DNA from 3 places in the Streptomyces sp. NPDC005181 genome. Region 3 is predicted to be linked to each of the others. Evidence: riboswitches for the same ligand, from Rfam matches in the RefSeq annotation. Region 3 holds a riboswitch; each other region holds the start of a gene.
The links. A riboswitch is a leader RNA that binds a small molecule or an ion and turns the genes downstream of it on or off. The one in region 3 is predicted to bind cobalamin.

Region 1 (9,429 bases), on a different contig from region 3:
GCCAGAGCTCGCAGCTCGCGGAGGTGAACAGGAGGTCGCCCTGCGGCGGGCTCGCGCCACGGCGACAACGAACGACGCACGCGGGCGGGTTTCACGGAACTTGGAGACGCCGGATCCGCGCCGCTCTCTCGTAAGACCTCACGGGCCGGGGAGATTCCCAGGCGTCTGCCCGGCGCCCGCACGCTCCGTGAAACCCGCCCACACCGTGACAGCGCCGCTCTATCGGGAGGCCTTATCAGCCAGGGGTCTTACAGGCGTCCGTCACGCCAGACGGCCCAGAAGCCGAACTGCAGCCCTCTGGAACCACCTTCACAACGGATTAGTTAGCCTCGCCGTTTCACTTGGCGTGAGACCGGTTGCTGGCCGGGAACGCGAAAGTGCCTTCAGAGCTGGGACGATGAACCTTGTCGAGGGTTTCTGTCGGTCCAGGTGGAGGGCACTTTCTACGTGCAAGGTATCGGTTCGCGTCCCAAGCTCCATGTCTCCGCTGACGGTTCGGGGGTGGCTCTGCCGCCCAGCAGCCCCAACTGAAACGGCGAGGCTAAATCCAATACCGGGGTATTGAGGCTAAATCTGACCCAGCGGTTATTGCCGTGCAGCTCGAACCGGAGTTCCATACCCTGCCCGGATGATAGAGAACTCCGAGAGGCTCATGCAGGTACGCGCGGGATTCGAGAGGGTCCATGTGGAGCTCCACTGGTACGATGGCCCCAGGAAGGGGATTGCCGATGTCCAGGGGTCACCGCACTACTTCGAGGCGATTCATGACTACTGGCATCCCGACGATCCCTACGACGACGAGTACCTTGTGTGGCCAGTCGACGAAGCGTCGCTCTCCCTGGAGCATGAACAGTCAGCGGTAGCCGCCGACTGGCGCGAGCGCGCGGCCGAGGGCAGCCCGACGACGGGCCCGCCTGTCGACATTTTCCACGGTGGGGTCGACAGGTGCTACGACGAGTTGCAGGCGTTGCTCGGGCCTCGGCGGAAGGCACCCGCTGACGCGCGGCGGCTGGTGGCCGAGTGGAAGACCCCCGCAGAGGACCGGGACGACGTGGAAGCGCCCGCCTACATGGTCAGGTGGCGCCAGGAACGTTGAGGCCGGTGGCGCGCGAAGTCGGCGAGTCCGTTGATCCAGCCGGCCCCGAGGCATTCAGGTCAGAGCCCATCCCGCCCGCCGCCAGGGCCTGCTCGTCGATCTCCGTGATCACGGCCACAGCGGAAGCATGACAGTCGCGACTTGGGTTGTCCGTCAAGCCGTCTCGCCATGCGGACTCTGGCCAAAATCGGTCAGATGAGGGTGGATGCGGCACGCATGCGTCCGGGATCACACCGTGCGGAAGTCCGAGTGGCGTGAGCGGGGCGACACGGGTGACGCGCACAGGTTGAGCGCCCGCAGCGCCATCACTGCTGGTCGAAGTCGATCGTCACGCCGCTGCACACAGGGTGTGTCCGGCAGGCCAGGACGTAGCCAGCTTCGATCTCTGATGCCTCCAGGTCGCAGTCCTCGAGTCGTACAGGGCCTCCGGAGGATTTGGCACGGCAGGTGCCACATATGCCTTCGCGGCACGAGTAGGCGAGGTCGATACCGGCACGCAGACCGGCATCGAGAACGGTTTCGGCCTCGCTGACCATCACGGTGTTCTTCGCGCCTCGGTCGATCAGCGTCACCTCGTGGGACCGGCTCGCGCTCCTGTCTACGTCAGACGAGGGGGAGCTCGGCGGTGCACCGCCTGCGGTGAACCGTTCGCTGTGAATGCGTTCCGCGGCAAGACCCCCGTCGGTCAGGGCGCTGCGCACGCCGCTGACGAGCGCCTCCGGGCCGCACATGAATGCTTCGTCCGCTTCACCGGCGAGACCGAGTACCTCCGTCAGTTCACAGAACTTCTCACGGGTGAGGCGCCCTTGGAACAGCGGGTCGACGGTCTGGGAACGACTGAGGACGTGGACCACTCTCAGGCGCTCGGCGTACTTCTCCTCCAGGTGGGCGAGTTCCTCTCGGAAGATCGTCGAGGCATCGTCCCGGTTGCCGTAAACAAGGGTGCACCGGCTGCGCGGCTCCATGACCAGGGTGCTCTTGACGATGGAGAGGATCGGGGTGATGCCGCTTCCGGCCGCGATTCCCAGCACGTGGCGAGAGCGGAACGGGTTGAGGTCGATCGCGCAGCGTCCGCTGGGGGCGCCGACTTCCACCTCGTCGCCCGCCCGCAGGGAGGTGTTCACCCATCGGGACATGCGGCCCGCCGACTGCGCTTTGACAGCTACGCGCAACTCGCCGTCGGCGATGCCACTGCATATGGAGTACGGGCGGCGGAGCTCCGCGCCGTCGAGCACGGTCTTCAGCGTGAGGTGCTGGCCAGGGCGGAAGGTGAATTCAGACGAGAGGTCGTCGGGGACCTCGAAGGCCACGGACACGGTGTCGGCCGTCTCCTGCCGGACGTCGGCGACCTTGAGCCGGTGGAATCCGCGGTGCTGCGCCGACTCGGTTGGGGCAGGCGTACGGGCTGCGGTGTGCCGGACACGCCGCCCGGCGGCCAACCGGTACACGACGAGGAAGACGAAGGCCGCGCCGATGAGGGCTCCGCTGTACTGCACCAGCGGTCCGCCCGCATCACTGCCCGCGGTGAAGGTGTGCGCGGTGGCCGACACGAACACCACGAAGGCGGTGCGGTGGACGTAGCGCCATATCCGTTCCGGGAGTTTGGACTTGAGCAGCGAGGTGGTCTGAACGGCAGCCAGGAAGTACAGGGCGAGCACACCGCACGCCTGGGCAATGGGATTCGCCTCACGGGCGAACGGAACCAGCAACTGCATCCAGCCGAAGGACAGCTCGGGGTCGAGTACGAGCGCGGCCAGGTGCAGGACCGTGAAGGTCAGGGACAGGCCGCCCAACCAGCGGTGCAGGTCCAGCAGCCAAGCGGGGGCCGGCCGGCCCCCCAGCACTCGGGTGGAGAGCAGTAGTCCCCAGAGCGCCGCCAGGGAGACCAGCCACCACGCGGTCAACCCGGTGGCGCGAGCCACGTACCACCACAGCCGGGGGTCCATCGTGTGTACCTTTCGAGAGTGCCGACGCGTCGGCTGGGGGATGCAGGGACAGGCCCGCTCGCCGTGCAGGCGTGTCGAGCACGTGGAACGGGGCTGGGGATCGTGCTGCCCCTGCGCTTCTGCGGGCATAAGGACTGTCGGAGCGCTCCGTGAGGCCGACGAGTCCGCTCGTCAGCTTGAAGTCCGCAACTCGCGCTCTGCGTATGCCAGACCGACGTATCGCCGCACGATCGTGACGATCCGCACCGGATGCTCCGACGGGGCGGGCTGCGCCTCGCCCCCCGATGGCTCCTGTGCCTCACGCCGATCACCTTGCTCCTGATGACGGACGGCGTCCTTGGCGTGCTGGGTAGAGGCGAACTCAGCCACCAACAGCAGTGTGACCGCCAGACTTGCGCCTCCGATCAGCGTCCGGGCCACGGCAGCCGGACGCCGACGCCTGCCGACGCGATCAGTCATCGTCCTCGTCCTCGCCGTGCTTCTCGTTGTCGCCGGAGTCGCGGACGCCTTGACCATGCTCGCCCTTCTTGTCCTTCATGTCCTTCTTGTCTTTCTTGCTTTCTTCCTTGTACTCCACTTCGACGGGTCTCACCGGGTCGGCGGGGCGGGTCGCCGCCGGCTTCGGCGAGCCGACGGCCCGACTCAACACCGTCGACCCGTTGGTCCCGATACCCTCCGCGTCCGAGGCTCGCCACTCGGGCGAGGGCGGTTCAGTCGGGATGTCCACGTATCGAGTGACCTCAACCGTCGGCACTGGACTGGGTGTTACAGGTGGCGTGGAAGCGGCGCCCGGCGGCTTGAGGCCAGCCGTGTTCGGCGCCGGCTGACCCGTAAGAGTGGCCACGACGACGATGCCCGAAGCGCCGACGGCCACTACGGCGCCCGCCAGAGCGAGAGCACGACGATGTTCCACGAATTTCCTCCAGAGTGTTCCGAGCAGCCGAAAACGTCAGCCTTGGCTCGCGGGGATGGTTCCGATCCGCCCTCTCCCACACACGCGAGGGCGAGGTCTCGGCCCGCCAGACACATCGGCGCACCGGGAACCGGACGCGGTGAGGCGCGACTGACAGAGACCTTCTGTCGAACGTGAGTTGGCCGGGACCGCGCAAGAGAGCGGTTGGATGGGGCGAAGGTGTGCTCACCCGTGCACGTACGGGTGCGGGAACGGGGAGCAGTCGACCTTCTGCTCGCCCGTCGGCGGTTGCGGCTAGCCGAGCATCAGCCCGCTGAGAAGCGTGGCGCGGGAAAAGGCCGACGTCGCGGGCGGCAGGGTCCCTGCGGACCAGGCGGCGAATCCGGCTGCGGTGGGCAGCGCCACAGCAAACCTCCTTGGGGAACACGCGTCCCGTTCGATGGAGCATGCACGACAACGCGGGGTCTGACTCACCGATGGACACCATCCCTGGGGAGGCGACGCCGGTTCACAGTGGCGCGACCGTGCCGGTATCTCACCGGACTTCCGCGCGCTGTCGTTTCAACGTCGAAAACGTACCGCCCAGCGCTACTTTCAGCCAAGGGCGCATGGGGGCGCCATTCGTCACACTAACGACGGGCGTGCGCCCCGCGCAGCTGCGCTGAATCTCCGTCAGGCACCGTGCGCTGGAACACACGCCAGATCGTGCCGCAGCCACATGATCCCTGGCCCGCGTCCCGCCCCGGGGAGCACGTCCGGAATCACACGGCGGCGGAGTGCAGAGTCGCCTCCCCCATCACCTCGATGCCTGTGCGCTCCCCGGGCCGGGTGGCGGCCGGGCTGGGGACCCGGACGTCGATGGGCTCGTCGATGCCGTCCACAGCAACGGTGACCATGGCGTCGTGACCGTAGAAGCGAACGTCGGTCACCATGCCACTGGCTTCGGCCGCATCCGGGGCAGTCAGTCGGAGCTGCTCGGGCCGGAGCAGCACCACGCCCTCGCGGACCCTGCCGGGCGGCTCCGTCAGTCGGATGCGGCCCAGCACGGTGGCCGCCATGTCTTGGTCCGCAGTGCCGGTGACGAGTACCGCGTCACCGACGAAGGCGGCGACCCAGGGGTTGGCGGGACGGCTGTATACCTCGTGCGGTGTGTCGCATTGGGCCACGCGGCCGTCCCGTACGACGGCGACGAAGTCGGCTGTGGAGAGGGCCTCCTGCTGGTCGTGGGTGACGAGCAGGGCGGTGGCTCCGGTGGCGCGCAGGGCTGCGCGTACGTCGGCCCGTACGCCGGTGCGCAGGGCGGCGTCGAGGGCGTTGAACGGCTCGTCGAGGAGGACAAGGGCGGGTTCCGGTGCCAGGGCCCGCGCCAGGGCGATGCGCTGCTGCTGGCCTCCGGATAGCTCGTGCGGCATGCGGTCGCCGTAGCCGGCCAGACCGACGAGTTCGAGCATCTCCTCCGTGCGCCGTCGGCGGGCGGCCCGGTCGAGGCCGGTCAGGCCGAAGGCGACGTTGCGGGCCACGCTCAGGTGCGGGAAGAGCGCGCCTTCCTGGGGCACGATGCCGATGCGGCGGCGTTCGGGCGGAAGGTGGACTCCGGGGCCGCTGAGTGCGCGTCCGTCGAGGGTGACGGTACCCTCGTCGGCGCGCAGGAAGCCCGCGATGATGCGCAGCAGCGTGGTCTTGCCGCAGCCCGAGGGACCGAGGACAGCGGTCAGTGCACCGCCGGGGACGGTGAGGTCGAGGCCGTCGAGGACCGGCGCCGCGCCGGGGCCGTACGCCTTGGCCAGTCCGGCGATCTGCAGGTCGGTCATGTGCGGTGCCTTCCGAGGAGGTAGGACGGGATGGCGGCCAGCAGGATCAGCGCCGCGGCGTAGGGCGCGGCGGCGGCGAAGGATCCGGTGCCGGTTTCCGTCCAGAGACGGGTGGCCAGGGTGTCCATGCCGGTGGGGCGCAGCAGGAGGGTCGCGGGCAGTTCCTTCATGCACACGACGAAGGTGAGCGCAGCTCCGGCAGCGACGCCGGGGGCGGCCAGCGGCACGGTCACCTCGTGCAGCACGCGCAGCGGGGAGCGGCCGAGGGAGCGGGCGACGTCCTCCAGGACGGGCGGGGACTGGAGGACGGCCGCGCGGGTGCCGGCCACGGCTACGGGCAGGAAGAGCACGGCGTACGCACAGACCAGCAGCGGGAGTTCCTGGTAGATCGGTTCGGCGTAGCGCACCGCGAAGAAGACGAGGGACAGCGCGACGGTGATGCCCGGAAGGGCGTGGCCCGCATAGGCGGACTGCTCCAGCAATGTGGCTGTGCGGCCGCGGTGGCGGGCGGCGATCACCCCGACCGGCAGCGCGAGGAGCGTGGTGAGCGCGGCGCCCGCTGCGGCAACGCCGAGGGTCGTGGCGGCGGTGTCGAGAAGGGTGTCGGGGTCCCAGGTCGCGGAGTTGCCGACGGCGAGCCAGTACCCGAGCGTCGCCAGTGGGGTGAGGACGGCGACGCCGGTGACCGCCGCGCACCAGGCCAGGGCGGGCACCTGCCAACGGCCCAACAGCGCGGGGACGGCGGGGCGCGCGGTGCCGCCGCCCGTCCTCGCGTGGCCTGCCCGGCCCCGGGTCCGTGCCTCGGCGGCGACCAGCAGGATCGTCATCACCACGAGGACGACGCTGAGCGCGGCGGCCGGGGTGCGGTCGAAGCTGGCGCGGTAGGAGGTGTAGATGCCGCGGGTGAAGGTGTCGTACCGCATCAGGGAGACGGCGCCGAAGTCGGAGAACACGTACAGCGCGACGAGTACGGCGCCACCGGCGGCCGCGGGCCGCAACTGCGGCAGCGTCACCCGCAGGAAGGTCTTCAGCGGTCCGTGGCCGAGCGATCGGGCGACCTCCTCTTGCGCGGGGTCGGTGCCGCGCAGCGCGGCGGTGACGGGCAGGTAGACGTACGGGAAGCTCACCAGCGTCAGTGCGAGAGCCGCGCCCGTGAAGCCGGCCATCTCCGGGAAGGCGGACAGCCAGGCGAACGCGGCGACGTAACTGGGCACGGCCAGTGGCAGGGTCACCAGCACCGACCAGGCGCGGGCGCCGGGCAGGTCGGTGCGTACGGTAAGCCAGGCCAGCGAGACGCCCAGAACCAGGCAGGCAGAGACGACCACGGCGGCCAGTCCGAGGCTGCGGCCGAGCAGTTGGGCGGTACGGTCGTCGGCGATGACGTCCCAGGCGAAGGCAGGGCCGCGCTCCAGGGAGCGGACGGCGAGGTAGCCGAGCGGCAGCAGGGCGAACACCGCGGCGACGGTGGCGGGGACGAGCAGGACGGCAGGCGGCCGGCGCCCGGCACGCGACCGCCCGGTCGGCGTGGCGGCGCCGTCCGGGGGGTTGGCAGTGGCGGGATCCGTCGGCGTGACGGGATCCGTGGAGGGCATGAGGGGTCAGACCATCCCGGCTTCCTGGAGCATCTTCAGGGTTTCCTGAAGCGATTCCAGCTTGCCGAGGTCGATCTTCGGGGAGTCCAGGGAAGCCAGCGGCGGAAGGCCCTTGACCGTGCTGGTTACACCTGCCGCGAGCGGGTATTCCTTCGTGTCCTCGGCGAAGTACTTCTGTGCCTTTTCGGAGAGCAGGAAGTCGACGGCCTTCTGGGCGGCCGGTGTCTGGTCGCTGCCCTTGACGATGCCGACTCCGGCGGTGTTGACGAGGCCGCCCGGGTCGCCGCCGGGGAGGAAGTGGATCTTCGCCTTGACCTTGGACTCGCCCTTTTCGGCGACCTGCTCGTACCAGTAGTAGTGATTGACGAGGCCGAGCGAGACCTCGCCCTTCCCTACGCCGTCGAGCACCTTCAGGTTGTTGTCGTAGACCTTCGGCTCATTGGCCTTGAGGCCCTTGAGCCAGGCACGGGTGGCGTCGTCGCCCTCCAGGACGCGCATGCCGGTGACGAAGGCCTGGAAGGAGGCGTTGGTCGGGACGTAGCCGATCTTGCCCTTCCATTCCGGCTTGACCAGGTCGTGCACGCTGTCGGGAACCTTGGAGACCTGACCGGGGTTGTACGCGAGGACGCGCACGCGCCCGGAGGTGCCCACCCAATCGCCCGCGCCACCGCGGAAGGCCTGGTCGACCTTGTCGAGCGACTCCTGGGGCAGCTTCTCCAGCAGGCCCTTGCCGGAGAGGGCGCCAAGGGCTCCCGCGTCCTGGGAGAAGAACAGGCCGGCCTTGGTCTTGCCGCCCTCTTCCTGGATCTGGGCGGCGAGTTCGGCGCTCTCGCCGTAGCGGACGGCGACCGTGGTACCGACGGCCTTCTCCAGCTCGTCGAGGAGCGGCTTGACCAGCTTCTCATTGCGGCCCGAGTAGATCACGAGCCCTGCGTCGTCCTCGTCGACGCCGCAGGCTGCGACGGCGGGGAGGAGAAGTGCCGCCGCGAAGAGCGCGGTCAAGCGTCGGACCAAGGGGCGTCGCATGGAAAGCCTTCCTGCAAGGGCAGCGGGGAACCGAGTAACGCCCCATAAGTAAGGTAAAGCTAACCTAAAGGTCAAGAGTGACGCACACAACAATTCGGCCGTGCCGACGCATCGGCGGAGCCGACCCTACCGCTTATTTTTCTGTGGATCTTCAATGAATCATCTGTGACATTCCTGTGACTACCTGGCGAGGTAAGGCTTTCCTAAGATGCGCCTGTGACAGTCCTTCCCGACCTGTTCCCAGGCACCACATCCGTTCCGTTCGCCCTCGGCCTTGCCGCGCACGGCGACCGGACCGCCGTCATCACGGCCGACGGTCGGGTCAGCTACGCCCAGCTCGCCGCCCGAGTCGATGCGACGGCCCGCCGCCTCGGCGCCGAACGCCGCCTGGTCCTGCTCGTCGGCGCGAACACCCTCGACGCCCTCGTCATCCACCTCGCCGCCCTCGCGGCCGGGCACCCCGTCCTCCTGGTGCCGGGCGACCACCCTGAAGCCGTGCAGTCGCTGATCGACGTGTACGACCCGGACGTCGTCGCTCACCCGGACGGCGGAGCGTGGGTGCTCGACGAGCGACGCCCCGTCTCCGCGCACACCCTGCACGCGGACCTCGCCCTGCTGCTGAGCACCTCCGGCTCCACCGGATCACCCAAGCTCGTCCGGCTGTCACACGAGAATCTGCAGTCCAACGCCGAGTCGATCGCGCAGTACCTCGACATCCGGGACGCGGACCGGGCCGCCACCACCCTGCCCATGCACTACTGCTACGGCCTCTCCGTCATCCACAGCCACCTGCTCCGGGGCGCCGGGCTGATCCTCACCGACCTGTCGGTCGCCGACAGTTGCTTCTGGGAGCTGTTCCGCACCGGACGCGGCACGACCTTCGCGGGCGTCCCGTACACCTTCGACCTGCTGGACCGGGCCGGCTTCGCTGACATGGAACTCCCCCATCTGCGGTACGTGACCCAGGCGGGGGGACGGCTGGCACCCGAACGGGTCAGGCGGTACGCCGGACTGGGCCACACCGCCGGCTGGGAGCTCTTCGTGA
Region 2 (9,429 bases), on a different contig from region 3:
CCTGGACGCACGGCTCGGCCGCGCAGCGCCAGCAGTGGTTCACCACCGGCTTCCGCAGCGGCGACATGGCCGACTGCAACACCTTCCGCTGAGCCGGACCGGGCATTGTCAGTGGCCGGTGGAAGACTGAGACGCAGATCACAGCAGAAGGTCAAGCGGAGTGCGAAAAGGGGTGAGCGTCATGGCAGGCGCGCAGGCCGGGGTTCCGACGATCTGTCCGACGATTCTGTACGACGACGCGAAGGCCGCGATCAAGACGCTCACGGAGGGCCTCGGGTTCACCGAGGAGGCGGTGTACCAGGACGAGAACGGCACGGTGCTGCACGCGGAGCTGTCCTGCGGCAACGGCAGGGTGATGCTGGGCTCCAAGGGCCGGGAGGGGGTCTTCGCCAAGGCGATGGCGGGCGCAGGGCCGAGCGGTGTGTACGTCGTGGTGGACGAGGTCGATGCCCACCATGCCCGGGCCGTGGAGCACGGGGTGGAGATCCTGATGCCGCCCACGGACCAGGACTACGGCTCGCGCGACTACCTGGCGCGGGACGCGGAGGGCAATGTGTGGAGCTTCGGGACGTACGCCCCGGGGGCCGCGGACTGAGCGCCTGCCCTCGGGCCCGGGGCCCGGCCCGGGGCCGAGGGCAGGCGCTGACGCGCCCGCCGATCCCCGGGGCGGATGGCTGCGGGTCGGTCAGGCGCCGCCGGTGTGCACCTGGAACGCCGCCCGGCGGACGGCTTTGGCCAGGGCCGGATCCGGGTGGGCGGCGGCCAGCGCCACCAGCACCTGGACGGTGCGCGGGTGGCCCACGGCCCGTACCTCTTCGAGCAGGGCCGGGACAGTGCCCTGGACGGCCGAGTCGAGATGGCGGACCAGCAGCGCGGTCTCGCCGTGGTCGGCGACGGCCGCCGCCGTGTCGACCCACAGCCAGGTGGATTCCTCGCGGCTGAGGACCTCCTGGGCGTCCTCGGGGTCGGCTCCGTCGTACTCGGCCAGCCAGATCAGTGCGTACGGGCGCAGCGACGCGTCGGTGACGACGGAGCGCACCACGGGCTCGGCAGGGGCGCCGACGACCCGGAGCGCTTCGAAGGCGAGTCCGCGCAGCAGCGCGTCCTCACCGCGGGCGACCGCGAGCAGTTCGGCGACGGCGCTGCCGACGGGGCGGGCGGCGAGCCAGGCGCGGTACTCGGCACGGGCCGGTCCCGGGGTGAGCCGGGCGCAGCCGAGCAGCATGTCGGCGGCGGACTGCTCGATGTTCCCGGCCGGGCTCTGGGCGGCGACGCAGATCTGTTCCAGCTTGACCCAGACCGCCCAGTTGCCGAGCGGAGTGAGGGTGGCGTGGCCGACGCCGAGCGTGAGTGCGCCGACCGCGGCCAGCCCCTCCAGGGCCCAGTCGAGGAGGCGCGCCACCAGGGCGGCGGGGTGTCCGGTGGGGGCGGCTTCCGCCGGTTCGGGCAGCGCCTGCGGCCCGTACGGCACCTCGCAGCGCTCCTCGTGGAGTTCCGCGACGCGCTGGCCGAGGAGATCGAGGAGGGCGGGCACGGTGACCGGGCCCGCCGAGAGCTGAAGGAGCGAGAGCACCTGGGGCACGGCCTCGACGGCTTCGGCGACCGCGGTGGCCTCGATGTCCTCGGGCGCCGGGTGGACGAGCGACCAGGCGTCGAAGAGCGCCACCCAGCCGCGGAGCACGGCGGAGTCGTCGCGGTCCCACGCGCGCAGCCGCCAGCCCGGGCGTGCGGTCTCGCCGTGCAGCTCCACGAGGCCGGCCAGGCGGGCCCGGTCCCAGCCCGAGCGCACCTGCGCCGGGGACAATTCCAGTGCGGCCGCGGCTCGTTCGAGGGCGTGGGCGGCGAGCGGGGCCGTGCCGGGGCTCGCGCCGTCGGCGGCCCAGCGGGCGATCCGTACGGCGTCGGCGAGCGCGGCCCTGGCCTGGCGGGCCAGTTCCGCACGCGGCGGGGTGCCCTCGGGTGGGCGGGGGGCCGGCCTGGTACGCCGGGTGGTCACGGCCTTGCGGGCGGTCGCAAGGGGTCGCGGGCGGACAAGTCGCAGCCTGGAGTCGCGCGGGGTACGGGACGTCACGGGAGCAGTCTTGCCTCTGACGGCCCGAAAGCCCAAACGGAACCCGAATTCGCGGGGGAAGGGGCGGCGGACCCGGCCGGACCAACCGGCTGATCCGTCGCATCAGGTCACATCAGGGGCGTGAGGAAGCGCCGCATGGCCTCTTCGTAGCGGGCCGGACCGGCATTCCACATGGCCGCATGCGGAGCCTGCGGTACGGGGTGCAGGGCGACCAGGTCGGGGCGGCGCGCGGCAAGATCGCGGGACGGCTGCCAGGGGGCCAGGGTGTCGTCGGGGCCGTGGAAGATCAGCGTCGGGACGTGCAGAGCCTGCGGGAGGGAGGTGTCGAGGAGCCTGGCGCCGTGCAGTCCGGTCTGTCCCTGGGCGGCGCGGACGGCGAGCGGCATCAGTGCGGACGGGACGCCACGGGCGGTGGTCAGGGCGCGCAGGGTGGTGGCCCAGTCGAGCACCGGGGAGTCCAGGACGAGGCCGCAGATCCGGTCGCGCAGTGCCGAGTTGACGGCCGCGTGCAGGGCCATCGCGGCGCCGGTGGACCAGCCGTGCAGGACGACCTTCTCGGCGCCGTACCGCACGGCGAAGCGGATCGCCGCGTCCAGGTCGCGCCATTCCGACTCGCCGAGGTGGGCGAGGCCGTCCGGGGAGCGTGGGGCTCCGGGGTCGCCCCGGTAGGCCGGGTCGAGCACCGGAAGCCGCAGCCCGTGCAGGAGTTCCATGACGTTCATGGGGTGTTCGCGGGTGGTACCGAGGCCGTGCACGGTGATGACCCAGGTGTCCCGGGGGCCGGGCAGGAACCAGGCGGGAAGGGAGCCGAGTTCGCCGGGGATCTCGACGTCCTGGTGGTCGAGGCCGAGGGCGGTGCCGGGGTCGCCGCTGTACAGCGCGGGGGTGATCCGGACCTGGGTGCCGGGTTCCAGACTGCCGCTGTTGACGCGTTCCAGTCTGCGCACGACGGCGTCGGCGGCGTGCGGCGCCTGTTCGATCACCGGGCCGATCACGGCGTGGACGCCGTCGCCCACCAGACCGTACGTACCGGGCCGGAGCGCGGCGAAGGAGCGGGTGAGCGTGACCTGTCCGGCCGCCGTGGCGTGCACAGTGAGCTTGCGGTCGGCGGGGAGGGGACGTCCGGACGGCACCCCGAGGGCGGCGTCGCTCGCGTAGCGGCCGGCCGCGACCACTGCCGCGCCGACGCCGAGGATGGTGAGGGCAGCTGCTGCCGTCGCTGTAGCCGGGCGCACCGCTTCAGTCTGCGGGGGTGTGCCGCACCCTGCCAGTGGGCGGGGGCCGTCCGGTGGCCGGGCGGCGTGCTCCTCCCGGTCAGCCGGGCTGTCCGTATCCCTTCAGGGCGTCCTGCACCTCGTCCAGCTGGGCCCGGGTGAGCAGGGAGGGGGAGTGGCCGGGGACGGAGCTGGCGGTGAGCCAGAGCCTGCACATCCATTCGAGCTGGGCGGTGCGGTCGTAGGCCTCGTCGAGGGTGGATCCGTAGGTGACGGTCCCATGGTTCCTGAGGAGGCAGCCTGTGCGGTCGCGCAGGGCGCCCAGCATGTTGTCGGCCAGCTCCTGCGTTCCGTACCGCGCGTAGGCCGCGGTGCGGACGGGGCCGCCGAGCATGGCGGCGGCGTAGTGCACGAGCGGGACCTCGGGGACGAGGGTGGAGACGGCCGTGGCGTGAACGGCGTGGGTGTGCACGACGGCGACCGCGTCGCTGTTGCGGTAGACCGCCAGATGGAGCGGGAGTTCGCTGGTCGGGGCCAGTTCACCGAGGACCTGGCGGCCCTTCAGGTCGACGGCGACGGTGTCGCCGGGGCCGAGCCGGTCGTAGGGCACACCGCTCGGTGTGACCAGGACCAGGTCGCCGACCCGCGCCGACACATTGCCCGAGGTGCCGACGACCAGGCCCTCCGCCGCGGTCCTGCGGGCGGTGGCGACGACGCCGTGCCAGGCCTGCTCGACGGCGTCCTGCGCGTCGTGTGCGGCGTGTGCATTCTGTGCGTCCTGCGCGTCGTTCGCGCCGCTGCCGTCCTCATGCTGATCGCTCATGGGGGAATCCTGTCAGCGGGGCGGGCCCGACAGGAGACCGTCGGTTGACCTACATCTCTTTGTCGGCTTTTCCGTCGGATTCACCCTCGGAACCGGCGGCCCACGGGACGGGGCGGGAGCGTCGCATACCGGCCACCGCAGGCCCCGTGCCGGGCTCCGGCTGTCATGCAGCGGACAAAACGATCAACGTCACCCCACTTGAAGTCACCACAAAGCCCCGTCCAGTTCATCTTCCGTTCACCCAGGTTACCTACGGTCCACGAGCCAATGACGTCGAACGATTGCCTGGGTAAATGGAACACATCACGCTGCTCCTCGCGATTGTGATCGTGACAGCTCTAGTGTTCGATTTCACGAACGGTTTCCATGACACCGCCAACGCGATGGCGACCACCATCTCGACCGGCGCTCTCAAACCCAAGACAGCGGTGGCCATGTCCGCCGCTCTCAACCTGGTCGGCGCGTTCCTGTCGGTCGAGGTCGCCAAAACGATCTCCGGCGGGATCATCAACGAGAACGGGCTGCGGACAGAGGTCATCTTCGCGGCCCTCGTCGGCGCCATTCTGTGGAATCTGCTGACCTGGCTGGTCGGCCTGCCGTCCAGTTCCTCCCACGCTCTCTTCGGCGGCCTGATCGGCGCCGCGGTGATGTCGGCGGGCTGGTCCTCGGTCAACGGCGGCACCGTCGTCACCAAGGTGCTGCTCCCCGCGGTCGCCGCCCCGCTCGTCGCCGGTCTCGCCGCACTGCTGGCGACCAGGCTGACGTACCGGATCGGTGGCAAGATCCGTAACGACGCCCAGGCGAAGGCCACCGCCAAGGGCTACCGCGCCGGTCAGATCGCCTCGGCCGGACTGGTCTCGCTCGCCCACGGCACCAACGACGCACAGAAGACCATGGGCATCATCACCCTGGCCCTGGTCACCGGCGGCGTCCTCTCCCCCGGCTCCAACCCGCCGGTCTGGGTCATCGTCTCCGCCGGTCTGGCCATCGCGCTCGGCACCTACCTCGGCGGCTGGCGCATCATCCGCACCATGGGCAGTGGCCTCACCGAACTCAAGCCGCCGCAGGGCTTCGCCGCCCAGACCAGTGCGGCCACGGTCATCCTGGCCTCCTCGCACCTCGGCTTCTCCCTCTCCACCACCCAGTCGTGCTCCGGCGCCGTGATGGGTGCGGGACTGGGCCGCCGGGGCGGTGTCGTCCGCTGGTCCACCGCCACCCGGATGTTCGTCGCCTGGGGTCTGACCCTGCCGGCTGCCGGTCTGGTCGGTGCGGGCGCGGAGTTGCTCACCAAGCAGGGCACCTGGGGAGTCGTCGTCGTCGCCATCCTGCTGATCGGAGGGTCCGCCGCCATCTGGCAGCTGTCCCGCCGCAAGCCGGTCGGTCACGGCGATGTCGCCCCCGCCGGCCACGACGCCGAACCGGCGGGTGTCATCACCACCGCCATCGCGGCCGTCACCCCGCCGCCCACCGGGACCGCTGCTGCAGCCACCACGGCGGACGCGACCGCAGCCGCGGACACGGACACGGACCTCAAGACCACCATCCCGGCCCCGGCCGGAACCGTCGCCGATCCGGCGCGGCCCGCCACGGTGTAAGGACAGATCAGCATGAACATCGACTGGGCAGCTCTCGGTTCCGTCTTCGGCGTCTCCCTCGTCGTCACTGTGGCGCTGGTGGGCCTCTTCACCCTGGGCATCGTCGGCCTCTCCAAGCAGCCGGAACCGGCGGCGCAGGGCGGCTCCACCGGAGGCTCCCTGGTACTCGCCCGCACGGGCGCGTACCTCTGCTTCGGGCTCTGTGCGGCCGCGGTCGCGTACGGGATCTATCTCATCGTCGCCTGAGCCCCTTCCCGCACCCCGTCGTCGCGTCCCATCGGGCCGGACACACCTCGCGTGTGTCCGGCCCGATGTGCGTCTGCGCACACTGCGCCGCCGCAGGTCAACGCCAGGTTGACGGGCGTTCGCGGAGCGTGGTGGACTGCAGGAGCCATTTACGGCGACAGCAGAGGAAGCCGGTGCGAATCCGGCGCGGTCCCGCCACTGTCACCGGGGAGCAGTCCCCCACACCGGAAGTCACGGCTCGCGCAGGCGGGCTGGAAGGCCGGGGGAACTGCGGATCCGGGAGCCAGGAGACTCTCGCCGCCGGTCACGTCGAACCAGGGCGCGGACCCTGAGTGAGGACATATCGCCATGCCCGGCTGCCGTGCGCCGTCGTCCGTTTCTGAGCCGCTCCCACCGGGAGCCGGCTGTACGAAGGTCCTTCGAGGCAGGGCGGCCGGCTGAGCCGTGCGAGCCGACCGCATCTTCGCGTACGGCGCCACGGCCGGTCTGATCGGCGATCTGCTGCTCGGTGATCCCCGCCGGGGTCATCCCGTCGCCGCGTTCGGGCGGGCCGCCGCGGGCGTCGAGCGCCGACTGTGGCGCGACCACCGCGGGTGGGGCGCACTGCACACCCTGGTCTGCGCCGGAGGCGCCGCGGCGGGATCCGCGCTGGCCGCCCGTGCCGTACGCCGTCATCCCGCCGCATCCGTCACCCTGACCGCGGCAGCCACCTGGTCCGTCGTCGGCGGCACCTCGCTGGGACGCGAGGCCCGCGCCATCGGCGGCGCGCTGGCCGCCGGTGACATCGCACTGGCCCGTGAGCGGCTGCCCCATCTGTGCGGCCGCGACCCTCACTCCCTCGACGGGCCGCAGATCGCCCGCGCCGTGGTGGAGTCCGTCGCCGAGAACACCTCCGACGCGGTGGTCGGCGCGCTGGTGTGGGGCGCGCTGGGCGGCGTGCCCGGACTCGTCGCCTTCCGGGCCGTCAACACCCTCGACGCCATGGTCGGTCACAGGTCGCCCCGGCATCTGCGCTACGGCTGGGCCTCGGCCCGGCTGGACGACGTCGTGGGCTGGCCCGGCGCCCGGCTCACAGCCGCGCTCGCCGTGGTTGCCGGGGGGCAGCCACGGCGGGCGGTACGGGCCTGGCGGGCCGACGCCGGCAAGCACCCGAGCCCCAACGCGGGGCCGGTGGAGGCCTCGTTCGCGGGCGCGCTCGGCGTACGGCTCGGCGGGACCCTCGCGTACGGCGGCCGTGTCGAACACCGGCCGGTGCTGAACGGCGCGGCCGGCCGTGCGGTGGAGACCGAGGACATCGAGCGCGCGGTGCGGCTGTCGCGCCGGGTGGGGGTGCTGGCCCTCGGCGTGTGCGCGGCGGGCCGGCTGATCGCGGGACGGCGGTCGCCCACGGGGCGGCGCCCGGCCGCGGGACGGAGCGGAACATGAGCGGCGGACTGCTGGTCGCCGGAACCACGTCGGACGCGGGCAAGAGCGTCGTCACGGCAGGCATCTGCCGCTGGCTGGTGCGCCAGGGGGTGAAGGTCGCGCCGTTCAAGGCGCAGAACATGTCGCTGAACTCGTTCGTCACCCGCGAGGGCGCGGAGATCGGACGCGCGCAGGCGATGCAGGCCCAGGCCGCCAGGGTGGAGCCGACCGTGCTGATGAACCCGGTACTGCTCAAGCCCGGCAGCGACCGCTCCAGCCAGGTCGTCCTGATGGGCAGGCCGGTGGGCGAGATGAGTGCACGCGGCTACCACGGGGGGCGGCAGGAGTCGCTGCTCTCCACGGTCGTGGACTGTCTGGAGCAGCTTCGGGGCACGTATGACGCCGTGATCTGCGAGGGGGCGGGCAGCCCGGCCGAGATCAATCTGCGCCGCACCGACATTGTGAACATGGGGATCGCGCGGGCCGCGCGGTTCCCCGTGGTCGTCGTCGGCGACATCGACCGCGGCGGCGTGTTCGCCTCCTTCTTCGGTACGACGGCGCTGCTCGGCGCCGAGGACCAGGCGCTGATCGCGGGCTATCTGGTCAACAAGTTCCGCGGCGACGTGTCGCTGCTGGAGCCGGGGCTCGACATGCTGTACGGGCTGACCGGGCGGCCGACGTACGGAGTGCTGCCGTTCGCCCACGGCCTGGGCATCGACGAGGAGGACGGACTGCGGGTCTCGCTGCGCGGGGCCGTACGCGAGTCGGTCGTCGCGCCGCCGCACGGCGAGGACGTGCTGCGGGTCGCGGTGTGCGCGGTGCCCCTGATGTCGAACTTCACCGATGTGGACGCGCTGGCCGCCGAACCGGGTGTGGTGGTGCGGTTCGTGGACCGGGCGGAGGAGCTGGCCGACGCGGACCTGGTGATCGTGCCCGGCACGCGCGGCACGGTGAAGGCGCTGGCCTGGCTGCGCGAACGGGGGCTGGCCGACGCGCTGCTGCGGCGGGCGGCGCAGGGGCGTCCCGTGCTCGGCATCTGTGGCGGGTTCCAGGTGCTCGCGGAGCAGATCGAGGACGAGGTGGAGTCGCGGGCCGGGCAGGTCGACGGGCTCGGGCTGCTTCCGGTACGGATCCGGTTCGACCGGGAGAAGACCCTGGCCCGGCCGGTCGGTTCGGCGCTCGGGGAGCCGGTGGAGGGGTACGAGATCCATCACGGGGTCGCCGATGTGCGGGGCGGCGACCCGTTCCTGGACGGGTGCCGGGTGGGGTCGGTGTGGGGGACGCACTGGCACGGGTCGCTGGAGAGCGATGCGTTCCGGCGGCGGTTCCTGGTGGAGGTCGCGGAAGCAGCGGGGCGGCGGTTCGTGCCGGCGCCGGACACGAGTTTCGGGGAGCTGCGGGAAGAGCAGCTGGACCGCCTGGGGGACTTGATCGAGGAGCATGCGGATACGGGGGCGTTGATGCGGTTGATCGAGGCGGGGGTGCCGGAGGGATTGCCGTTTGTGGGCCCTGGGGCACCGGAGGTGCCGGCGGCCCGAGGGGGGCGTGGGGCTGGGGTGGCTGGGCGGCTGGAGTGAGGGGGACGCCGCCTGCGGCGGGCTTTGTTCCCCGACCCTCGGCTTCCCGTGACCCGGGGTCCGCCGCGGACCCCGGTCCGCAAGCGCCGGACGGGCTGAGCAGTCGCCCGGACGGACTGGAAGGCGGACCGGAACGGGTCACCGGTTCATGGATGGATGACGTCGTCAAGGAGGCTTTGTGAGTACCCCGTACCCCTTCACCGCCATCGTCGGGCAGGACGACCTGCGGCTCGGGTTGTTGCTGAACGCCGTATCGCCCACCGTCGGTGGTGTGCTCGTGCGGGGGGAGAAGGGGACCGCCAAGTCCACCGCCGTGCGGGCGCTCGCCGCGCTCGTGCCGCAGATCGATGTCGTCTCCGGGTGCCGGTTCTCGTGCGACCCGGTGTCGCCCGACCCGGCGTGTCCCGATGGGCCCCACGAAGCCGGGGGCGGCGTTTCGCGGGCGGCGCGGACCGTCGAACTGCCGGTGGGAGCCTCCGAGGACCGGCTCGTCGGGGCG
Region 3 (9,429 bases):
GGCCGACGCGCTCTGCCAGGGCAGCAGCGCGGCGGCGAGCGCCGTCACCACCGCTCCGATGGTCCTTCGTCCTGCCATCCGCATGTCCATGCACCAGACCCTTGTGGCAAGCGGGGCCCGTAGTCCATGGACTGATGCGGGAAATGGTTGGATGAATGATCGGAGGTCGGATCTGATGTGGATCAGGCAACCTCGGAGAGGGGCGCCGGGCCGCGGAACGTGCGCCGGTAGGCATTCGGAGTGGTACCAAGGGATTTGACGAACTGGTGGCGCAGTGCGGCCGCATTCCCGAAACCGGTCCGGTCGGCGATCACGTCCATTGTTTCATCGGAGGTCTCCAGCAAGTGCTGTGCCAGCAGGACCCGCTGCCGCAGTAGCCAGCGATACGGGGTGGTGCCGGTCTCCTGCTGGAACCGGCGCGCGAAGGTACGCGGGGACATGTGCGCCTGGGCGGCGAGCTGTTCGACGGTCGTCTCCCGGTCGAGATGACGTTCCATCCAGGCGAGCGTCCCGCCGACCGTGTCGCACGCGGTGCGCGGCAGCGGGCGCTGAATGTACTGCGCCTGGCCGCCGTCACGGTGCGGCGGCACCACCATGCGGCGGGCGATGGCGTTGGCGACATCGGGGCCGTGTGCCTGACGGACCAGATGCAGACAGGCGTCGATCCCGGCGGCGGTGCCCGCCGAGGTGATGACCGACCCCTCGTCCACGTACAGCACATCGGGCTCGACGACGGCCCGCGGGAAGCGCCGGGCCAGTTCGGTGGCGTGGCGCCAGTGGGTGGTGCAGCGGCGGCCGTCCAGCAGCCCGGCCGCGCCGAGGACGTACGCACCGGAGCAGACGCTCAGCACGCGGGCGCCGCGCTCCACCGCCCGGCGCAGGGCGTCCAGGACCTCCTGGGGATACTCCCGGTTCATGAAGTGGCTGCCGGCCGGTACGGCGACGAGGTCGGCCTCCTCCAGCCGGTCGAGACCGTGAGGTGTGCTGATGGTGAATCCGGCATGCGTCTGCAGCACCGGGCCTTCCGCGGAGACCACCGCGAAATCGTGGACCGGCAGACCCTCGTCGCTGCGGTCGAGGCCGAACACCTCGCACAGCACGCCGAGTTCGAACGGGTGGACCTCGTCCAGCAGGAGAGCGGCGACATTCTTCAGCATGAAGCCAGTGTGGCAGTAATTCGATGCTGTGTGGCAGTCCTGCCACTGCCGGATTCCGTCCGCAAGGACGAGAGTAGAGACATGAACACATTCCTGAACTACCTGTCCATAGCCACTGTTTTCGCACTTTTCCTGGTGCCGACTCTGGTCGGCGTCGCTCGCGACCGCCGCATCGACCGCCAGCTCCGCGAGGCGGAACGGCAACGACGGGCCGAATTCCCGGAAACGGCGGGCGCCGCCCGGCCGGTGAAGGCCGAACGGCGCCCGTGGTACGGAGCCCTGCAGGATCAGAAGTCGTCGTCGAAGGCGACCGAGCCCTCCACCGCCACCTGGTAGGCGGACGGACGGCGCTCGAAGAAGTTCGTCAGCTCCTGAACACCCTGCAACTCCATGAACGAGAACGGGTTCTCGGAGCCGTAGACCGCCGGGAAGCCGAGCCGGGTGAGCCGCTGGTCGGCGACGCACTGCAGGTACTCGCGCATCGACTCGGTGTTCATGCCCGGCAGGCCGTCGCCGCACAGGTCACTGCCGAACTGCAGCTCCGCGTCGACGGCCTCCTTCAGCATGTCGGTGACCTGCTGCTGGAGCTCGTCGTCGAAGAGGTCGGGCTCCTCCTTGCGGACGGTGTCCACGACCTCGAACGCGAAGTTCATGTGCATCGTCTCGTCCCGGAAGACCCAGTTGGTCCCCGTGGCGAGACCGTGCAGCAGACCGCGCGAGCGGAACCAGTAGACGTACGCGAACGCGCCGTAGAAGAACAGCCCCTCGATGCAGGCCGCGAAGCAGATCAGGTTCAGCAGGAAGCGACGGCGGTCGGCCTTCGTCTCCAGCCGCTCGATCTTCTCCACCGAGTCCATCCACTTGAAGCAGAACTGCGCCTTCTCGCGGATGGAAGGGATCTCCTCGACCGCGTCGAACGCGGCTGCGCGGTCGTCCGGGTCGGGCAGGTATGTGTCGAGCAGCGTCAGATAGAACTGGACGTGCACGGCCTCCTCGAAGAGCTGCCGCGACAGATACAGCCGCGCCTCGGGGGAGTTGATGTGCTTGTACAGCGTCAGCACGAGGTTGTTCGAGACGATCGAGTCTCCGGTCGCGAAGAACGCGACGAGCCGGCCGATCATGTGCTGCTCGCCGGGCGACAGCTTGGCGAGATCGGCCACGTCGGAGTGGAGGTCGACCTCCTCGACCGTCCAGGTGTTCTTGATCGCGTCGCGGTAGCGCTCGTAGAAGTCCGGGTAGCGCATGGGGCGCAGAGTCAGCTCGAAGCCGGGGTCGAGCAGGTTCTTCTCGGTGGAGCTCATTACTGACAGGCCTCGCAGGACTCGGGGTTTTCGAGGGAGCAGGCGATCGCGTCCGCGTCGGGGCCCGATGGCTGCTGTACGGGAATGGGGGCGGCGGCCGCGGCCTGGCCGGATGCCGCGCGGGCGATCCGGGTCGCCGGGCGCGAGCGCAGGTAGTACGTCGTCTTCAGCCCCTGCTTCCAGGCGTACGCGTACATCGAGGAGAGCTTGCCGATCGTCGGCGTCTCCAGGAACAGGTTCAGCGACTGGCTCTGGTCGAGGAACGGCGTACGCGCCGCCGCCATGTCGATCAGTCCGCGCTGCGGGATCTCCCACGCCGTGCGGTACAACGCCCGTACGTCCTCCGGGATCCAGGCGAACCCCTGCACCGAGCCGCTCGCCTCGCGCAGCGCCTCACGGGTCCGCGCGTCCCACACACCGAGCTTCTTCAGCTCGTCCACCAGATATCCGTTGACCTGGAGGAACTCACCGCTGAGCGTCTCGCGCTTGAAGAGGTTGGAGACCTGCGGCTCGATGCACTCGTACACCCCGGCGATCGAGGCGATCGTGGCGGTCGGCGCGATGGCCAGCAGCAGCGAGTTGCGCATACCGTTCTTCGCGATCCGGGCACGCAACGCGTCCCAGCGCTCCGGCCAGGTCAGCTCGGTGGCGTAGTGGTCGGGGTGCAGCACACCGCGGGCGGCGCGCGTCTCGGACCAGGCGGGCAGCGGACCGGACCGCTCGGCGAGGTCGCAGGACGCCTCGTACGCGGCGAGCATGATCCGCTCGGAGATCTTTGTGGAAAGCGCGCGGGCCTCGGGGGAGTCGAACTGCAGCCGCAGCTGGAAGAAGACGTCCTGGAGCCCCATCGCGCCCAGACCCACCGGGCGCCAGCGGGCGTTGGACCGGCCGGCCTGCTCGGTCGGGTAGAAGTTGATGTCGACGACCCGGTCGAGGAACGTCACGGCGGTACGGACGGTGGAGTCCAGCCGCTCCCAGTCGATCTCCCCGTCGGCCACGAACGCCCCGAGGTTGACCGAACCGAGGTTGCAGACGGCCGTCTCGCCGTCGTCGGTGACTTCGAGGATCTCGGTGCACAGGTTCGACGAGTGGACCACCCGGCCCGGCTCGGCGGTCTGGTTCGCGGTCCGGTTGGAGGCGTCCTTGAACGTCATCCAGCCCTGGCCGGTCTGCGCGAGGGTCCGCATCATCCGGCCGTACAGCTCGCGCGCCGGCATCGACTTGCGGGCCAGGCCCTTGGCCTCGGCGGCCCGGTACGCGGCGTCGAACTCGTCGCCCCATAGATCGACCAGCTCGGGCACGTCGGCGGGCGAGAACAGCGACCAGTCGCCGTCCGCGTCGACCCGGCGCATGAACTCGTCCGGGATCCAGTGCGCCAGGTTGAGGTTGTGCGTACGCCGCTGGTCCTCACCCGTGTTGTCGCGCAGCTCCAGGAACTCCTCGATGTCCGCGTGCCACGTCTCCAGGTAGACGGCGGCGGCGCCCTTGCGGCGGCCGCCCTGGTTTACGGCGGCGACCGAGGCGTCGAGCGTCTTCAGGAACGGCACGATGCCGTTGGAGTGCCCGTTGGTGCCGCGGATCAGCGAACCACGGGCGCGGATCCGGGAGTACGAGAGGCCGATACCGCCTGCGTGCTTGGAGAGCCGCGCCACCTGGTGGTAGCGGTCGTAGATCGAGTCGAGCTCGTCCAGCGGCGAATCCAGCAGATAGCAGGATGACATCTGCGGGTGCCGGGTGCCGGAGTTGAAGAGCGTGGGGGAGGAGGGTAGGTAGTCGAGGCGGCTCATCAGGCGGTACAGCGAGGCGACCTCGTCCAGCGCGCGCGCCGAGTCGTCCTCGGCGAGACCGGCCGCGACGCGCAGCATGAAGTGCTGCGGCGTCTCGATGACCTGACGGGTGTGCGGGTGGCGCAGCAGATAGCGGCTGTGCAGCGTCCGCAGCCCGAAGTAGCCGAACCGGTCGTCGGCGCCGTCGGCGAGCGACTGCTCGACCAGCGTGTCGAGCCGGGCCGCGTGGAGCGCCACGAACGAGGCCGTACGGTCCGCGATCAGACCCTCGCGGTGACCGACGGCGACCGAGGCGGAGAAGGACACCGCGCCCTGACCGGCCGCCTCGTCCGCGACGGCGCGGGTGAGGAGGCGGGCGGCGAGCCGGGAGTACGCGGGGTCCTCGGAGATCAGACCCGCGGCGGCCTCGGTGGCCAGCGAACGCAACTCTGCTTCGTCCGACCGGGCGTTGCGGCCGCGCAGCGCGGCGGCGGCGACGCGACCGGGGTCGGTGTCGGGCAGATCGACGGTGAGGTCGGTCAGGGTCCGCAGCAGTGCGGTCCCGGGGCCGTCGTTCGTGGTTCCCGTGGACTCGGCGACTGAAGCCGGATCGGCTGGCGCGATGGTCATGTGGTGCTCTCCCTCGCTCGGCTCGGGGCCGGGCGGGGAGCGGGGGCAGCCGGGCAGAGGCGTGCCCAGGAGAGGGCAGCACTCCGTGCGGCGTCCACCGGCCCATCCGCGAGGCCCGGACGTCTGGGCGTCCGGATCGGTCGAGCCGGACGCGCTGTCGGCAGGTCCTCGGACTTACAGGGTGCGCAAAAGTACACCGAACACACCGTTGCGGGACAGTTCCGGATTCGCACCGGATTTCCCTGCGGCGACAGCGAGCACGAGCATACATGTGGGGGCCGCCCGATGAGGCGGCCCCCATATGTTGTGTCGTGTGCGGTTTACAGGGTCAGGCTGTACGTGAGCAGCGGAAGGCCCGGAATGGGCTCCCAGTCGCGCTCCGGAGTCCGGACGAAGCCCAGGCGGCGGTAGATCCGGTGGGCCACGAGCATGGTCGGCGTCGTCGACAGGAGGAGCCGCGTGACGCCCTCCGTGCTGCGTGCCCGGTCGATACAGGCCTGTACGAGGGCCTCGCCCGCCCCGAGGCCGCGCGCCTCCCGCGCGACGGCGAGCATCCGGAATTCGGCCTCGTCGGGGCCGGCGATGTCGGCCCACGGGTTGCCGGGCGGGGCGTAGGTCACGCCGCCCAGCACCCGGCCGTCGGTGCCGACCGCGACGAGCACGTCGGCCTCGACGGCGCGGCGTGGCACGTCGCGGAGTTGTTCGAGATACGGGTCGTCGGCGCCGAAGTCGAGCAGGCCGTCGTCGAGGTACGCGTGTGCGGTGATCTCGCCGAGGGCGTGGTGTTCGGTGGGGTCGACGGGCCTGATCGATAGGTCCATGGCGGAAGTGTGCCGTACGGAGGTGGGGCGGTGGGTGCCCGGGTGCGCCCGGGGTGCCGCTCTGTCCTCGATCGCCGGACGGGCTCGGTGTTGCTGATGTGGCCCGCCCGGCGTGGGCCGGGCGGGCCACATTTTCTGGCCGGTGCAGCAGGCCTAGTTGGCGGACGGGCTCGCGTCGGAGGCCGTGGTGGGCTGCGACCTGGCGGACGGGAGCTCCACCTGGACGGCCGGGTCGCCGGCGTCCGCCGTGTAGTCGGCCGGTGACGTCTCGTCGATTCCGGCCGGGGCCTTCAGCGCGTTCAGGACGAACGTCAGCACCACCGTCACCACGGCGTTCAGTACGAACGCCGTCAGGCCGATGTAGCCGATCTCGCCGATCCCCGGGATCTCCTTCGAGGAGCCGCCGAAGTGGGCCTGGGTCGGGCTCGCCACCCCGTACGCGGCGAGCGTGCCGTACGCCATGCCGACCGCCCAGCCGGCGAGCAGCGCCCAGCGGTGGAACCACCGGGTGAACAGGCCGCCGACCAGGGCCGGGAACGTCTGCAGGATCCAGATCCCGCCCAGCAGCTGGAAGTTGATCGCGACCGTCTTGTCCATCGTGAGGACGAAGACGAGCGCGCCGACCTTCACCAGCAGCGACACCAGCTTGGAGACCTTCGTCTCCTGGGCCGGGGTCGCGTCGGGCTTGAGGAAGTCCTTGTAGATGTTCCGGGTGAAGAGGTTCGCCGCGGCGATCGACATGATCGCGGCGGGCACCAGCGCGCCGATCCCGATCGCGGCGAACGCGACCCCGGCGAACCAGTCGGGGAACATGTTCTCGAACAGCTGCGGGATCGCCAGCTGTCCGTTCTGCACCTTGACTCCGGCGGCGATCGCCATGAAGCCGAGCAGGGCCAGCAGGCCCAGCATCAGCGAGTACAGCGGCAGGATCGTGGTGTTGCGCCGGATCACGTCACGGCTGCGGCTGGAGAGCGTCGCCGTGATGGAGTGCGGGTACATGAAGAGCGCGAGCGCCGAACCCAGGGCCAGGGTGGCGTAGCCCCATTGGCCCGGATCGGCCGGCGCGAGGGCGCCGCGCGGCTTGCCGGTTGCGGGGTTGGTCTGCGAGAACGCCTCGCCGGCCTTGGCGAAGATGTCGTCGAAGCCGCCCAGCTTGATCGGGATGTAGATGATCGCCACCACGATGACCAGGTAGATCAGCCCGTCCTTGACGAACGCGATCAGTGCGGGGGCGCGCAGCCCGGAGGAGTACGTGTACGCGGCGAGCACCGCGAACGCGATCAGCAGCGGCAGGTCCTTGATGAACCAGTGCGTGTTCTCGCCGCCGCCGACGCCCATCACGTCCAGCACCGCCTGGATGCCGACGAGCTGGAGCGCGATGTACGGCATCGTGGCGAGGATGCCGGTGACGGCGACCGCCAGCGAGAGCCCCTTCGATCCGAAGCGGCCGCGGACGAAGTCCGAGGTGGTGACGTACCCGTGCTTGTGCGACACCGACCACAACCGCGGCAGGAAGGTGAAGATCAGCGGGTACACGAGGATGGTGTACGGGACCGCGAAGAAGCCGGCCGCGCCGGCCGCGTAGATAGCGGCGGGGACGGCGACGAAGGTGTACGCGGTGTACAGGTCGCCGCCGAGCAGGAACCAGGTGACCCAGGTGCCGAACGACCGTCCGCCCAGCCCCCATTCGTCGAGGCTGGCCTCGTTCTCGGCCTTGCGCCAGCGCGCGGCCATGAAGCCGATGACCGTGACGGCCAGGAAGAAGAAGATGAAGACGCCGAGCGCGACGCCGTTCACGCCGTCCTTCATGCGGAAGCACCCCCCTTGCGGGAGCGCTGGTCACGCTGCCACAGCGTGTACGCGACCATCGTGAGCGCGGTGGAAATCAGCACCCAGAGCATCTGGTACCAGTAGAAGAACGGAATGCCGATGAAGGCCGGGTCCACCTTCGCGTACGAACTCACCCAGAGCATCGCCACGAACGGCGCGATGAGGCAGAGGGCGATGACTACCCTCATAGGTGTGACCGTTGGTGGTTTCGTATCTGTTTCTTCTGGCATATGGCGACTCCGTCCCCTCGCTGACCACCTGTTGTAATGCGCATGAAATCTAGGGGAGAGTTCCGGCCAGCGTCACCCCCTGTCCGTATTTCGGTCCTGCAACGGTGTGGCGGGGCCGGGGAAGAGGATGCTGTCCGGGGGGCCGACTCCTGATACTCCGTCCCTGTTCGGGCAGTCGGCCGTTCGGTAGCCGGCCGGCCAGGAGCCGGGTCCCGCCGTCTCAGTCGGTCGGCCGCTTCAGACGCGCCACGAACTTGTAACGGTCGCCGCGGTACACCGACCGCACCCACTCCACCGGTTCGCCGTGTCCGTCCAGGGAGTGGCGGGAAAGCATCAGCATCGGCAGGCCCACGTCCGTACCGAGGAGTCCGGCCTCGCGCGGGGTGGCGAGTGAGGTCTCGATGGTCTCCTCGGCCTCGGCCAGCCGTACGTCGTACACCTCGGCCAGTGCCGTGTACAGCGAGGTGTACTTCACCAGTGAACGGCGCAGTGCGGGGAAGCGTTTGGCCGACAGATGCGTGGTCTCGATCGCCATCGGCTCGCCGCTGGCCAGGCGCAGCCGCTCGATCCGCAGCACCCGGCCGCCGGTGGTGATGTCGAGCAGCCCGGCGAGAGTGTCGTCGGCCGTGACGTAGCCGATGTCCAGCAGCTGCGAGGTCGGCTCCAGCCCCTGGGCGCGCATGTCCTCGGTGTACGAGGTCAGTTGCAGGGCCTGGGAGACCTTCGGCTTGGCCACGAACGTGCCCTTGCCCTGGATGCGTTCCAGCCGGCCCTCGACCACCAGCTCCTGGAGTGCCTGGCGCACGGTGGTGCGCGAGGTGTCGAACTCGGCGGCCAGGGTCCGCTCCGGCGGCACGGGGGTGCCGGGCGGCATGGTGTCCGTCATGTCGAGGAGATGGCGCTTGAGACGGTAGTACTTCGGCACGCGGGCGGTACGCGTGGCCGCGCCGGTTCCCGTGCCCGTCTCGTTCTCCGAACTGCCCCCGTCGGCACCCATCGCCCGCCTTCCCGACTGCTGCGCTGCTGCCGTCACCGGCTCCTCCATCTGTCGCGGCTCACATGGTGGCACGGTCCGGTCACGGCTCGTCGCCCTCCCTCAGGTGTCGGTCCTATAACGGACGCGAGTGCACTTCTTATACACCCTTGACACCCCTAAAGGTCTAGGCCAAGCTCCCGGTACTGGTCTAAACCATTAAAGACCAGGTCCCAGCCCCACGGGCAGTACCCGTCGTATGCGGTTGTGCGACGGACGGCGATCTCGGGTGGTGGGGGGAATTCTCTTGCATCCCTGAGGAGGGTGTCGTGAAGCGCGGACTCATCGCGGCCATTGGTGTCGTAGCTCTCATGGCCGGTGCCACTGCCTGTGGCTCGGACGACGGCAAGGGCGACAGTGGCAAGAAGACCGGCCCCGACAGCTACAAGGGCCAGACGCTGACCGTCTGGGCCATGGACGGCTCCACGCCTCCCGGCTGGACCAAGGACCTGACCGCGGCCTTCAAGAAGAAGACCGGCGCCACGCTGAAGTTCCAGACCCAGAAGTGGGACGGCATTCAGCAGAAGATCACGACGGCCCTCTCCGAGTCGACCCCGCCGGACGTCATCGAGGTCGGCAACACCCAGACCCCGGCGTACGCGGCCACCGGCGGCCTCGCCGACCTGAGCGGCCTCAAGCAGGAGATCGGCGGCGATTGGGT

Region 1: another riboswitch for cobalamin. It lies ahead of ABZV38_RS25970 (hypothetical protein); the one in region 3 lies ahead of ABZV38_RS06345 (ribonucleoside-diphosphate reductase subunit alpha).
Region 2: another riboswitch for cobalamin. It lies ahead of ABZV38_RS04390 (cobalamin biosynthesis protein); the one in region 3 lies ahead of ABZV38_RS06345 (ribonucleoside-diphosphate reductase subunit alpha).

What each region holds. Positions count from the first base shown of each region.
Region 1 covers NZ_JBEXID010000047.1:22,901-32,329, forward strand. Annotated here, with positions in the region: gene ABZV38_RS25955 (hypothetical protein) at 629-1,096, shown strand; gene ABZV38_RS25960 (2Fe-2S iron-sulfur cluster-binding protein) at 1,402-3,042, opposite strand; gene ABZV38_RS25965 (hypothetical protein) at 3,214-3,501, opposite strand; gene ABZV38_RS25970 (hypothetical protein) at 3,494-3,955, opposite strand; cobalamin riboswitch at 4,393-4,553, opposite strand; gene ABZV38_RS25975 (ABC transporter ATP-binding protein) at 4,717-5,766, opposite strand; gene ABZV38_RS25980 (iron ABC transporter permease) at 5,763-7,358, opposite strand; gene ABZV38_RS25985 (iron ABC transporter substrate-binding protein) at 7,365-8,384, opposite strand; gene ABZV38_RS25990 (AMP-binding protein) at 8,601-9,429, shown strand, end outside.
Region 2 covers NZ_JBEXID010000004.1:61,656-71,084, forward strand. Annotated here, with positions in the region: partial or broken gene ABZV38_RS04355 (neutral zinc metallopeptidase) at 1-92, shown strand, start outside; gene ABZV38_RS04360 (VOC family protein) at 182-595, shown strand; gene ABZV38_RS04365 (hypothetical protein) at 686-1,996, opposite strand; gene ABZV38_RS04370 (hypothetical protein) at 2,179-3,306, opposite strand; gene ABZV38_RS04375 (class II aldolase/adducin family protein) at 3,386-4,108, opposite strand; gene ABZV38_RS04380 (inorganic phosphate transporter) at 4,402-5,703, shown strand; gene ABZV38_RS04385 (hypothetical protein) at 5,716-5,949, shown strand; cobalamin riboswitch at 6,112-6,243, shown strand; gene ABZV38_RS04390 (cobalamin biosynthesis protein) at 6,394-7,374, shown strand; gene ABZV38_RS04395 (cobyric acid synthase) at 7,371-8,930, shown strand; gene ABZV38_RS04400 (putative cobaltochelatase) at 9,109-9,429, shown strand, end outside.
Region 3 covers NZ_JBEXID010000006.1:73,306-82,734, reverse strand. Annotated here, with positions in the region: gene ABZV38_RS06365 (family 20 glycosylhydrolase) at 1-78, opposite strand, end outside; gene ABZV38_RS06360 (helix-turn-helix domain-containing protein) at 183-1,157, opposite strand; gene ABZV38_RS06355 (hypothetical protein) at 1,239-1,493, shown strand; gene ABZV38_RS06350 (ribonucleotide-diphosphate reductase subunit beta) at 1,445-2,458, opposite strand; gene ABZV38_RS06345 (ribonucleoside-diphosphate reductase subunit alpha) at 2,458-4,854, opposite strand; cobalamin riboswitch at 4,996-5,134, opposite strand; gene ABZV38_RS06340 (GNAT family N-acetyltransferase) at 5,175-5,675, opposite strand; gene mctP (monocarboxylate uptake permease MctP) at 5,829-7,484, opposite strand; gene ABZV38_RS06330 (DUF3311 domain-containing protein) at 7,481-7,693, opposite strand; gene ABZV38_RS06325 (GntR family transcriptional regulator) at 7,956-8,732, opposite strand; gene ABZV38_RS06320 (extracellular solute-binding protein) at 9,038-9,429, shown strand, end outside.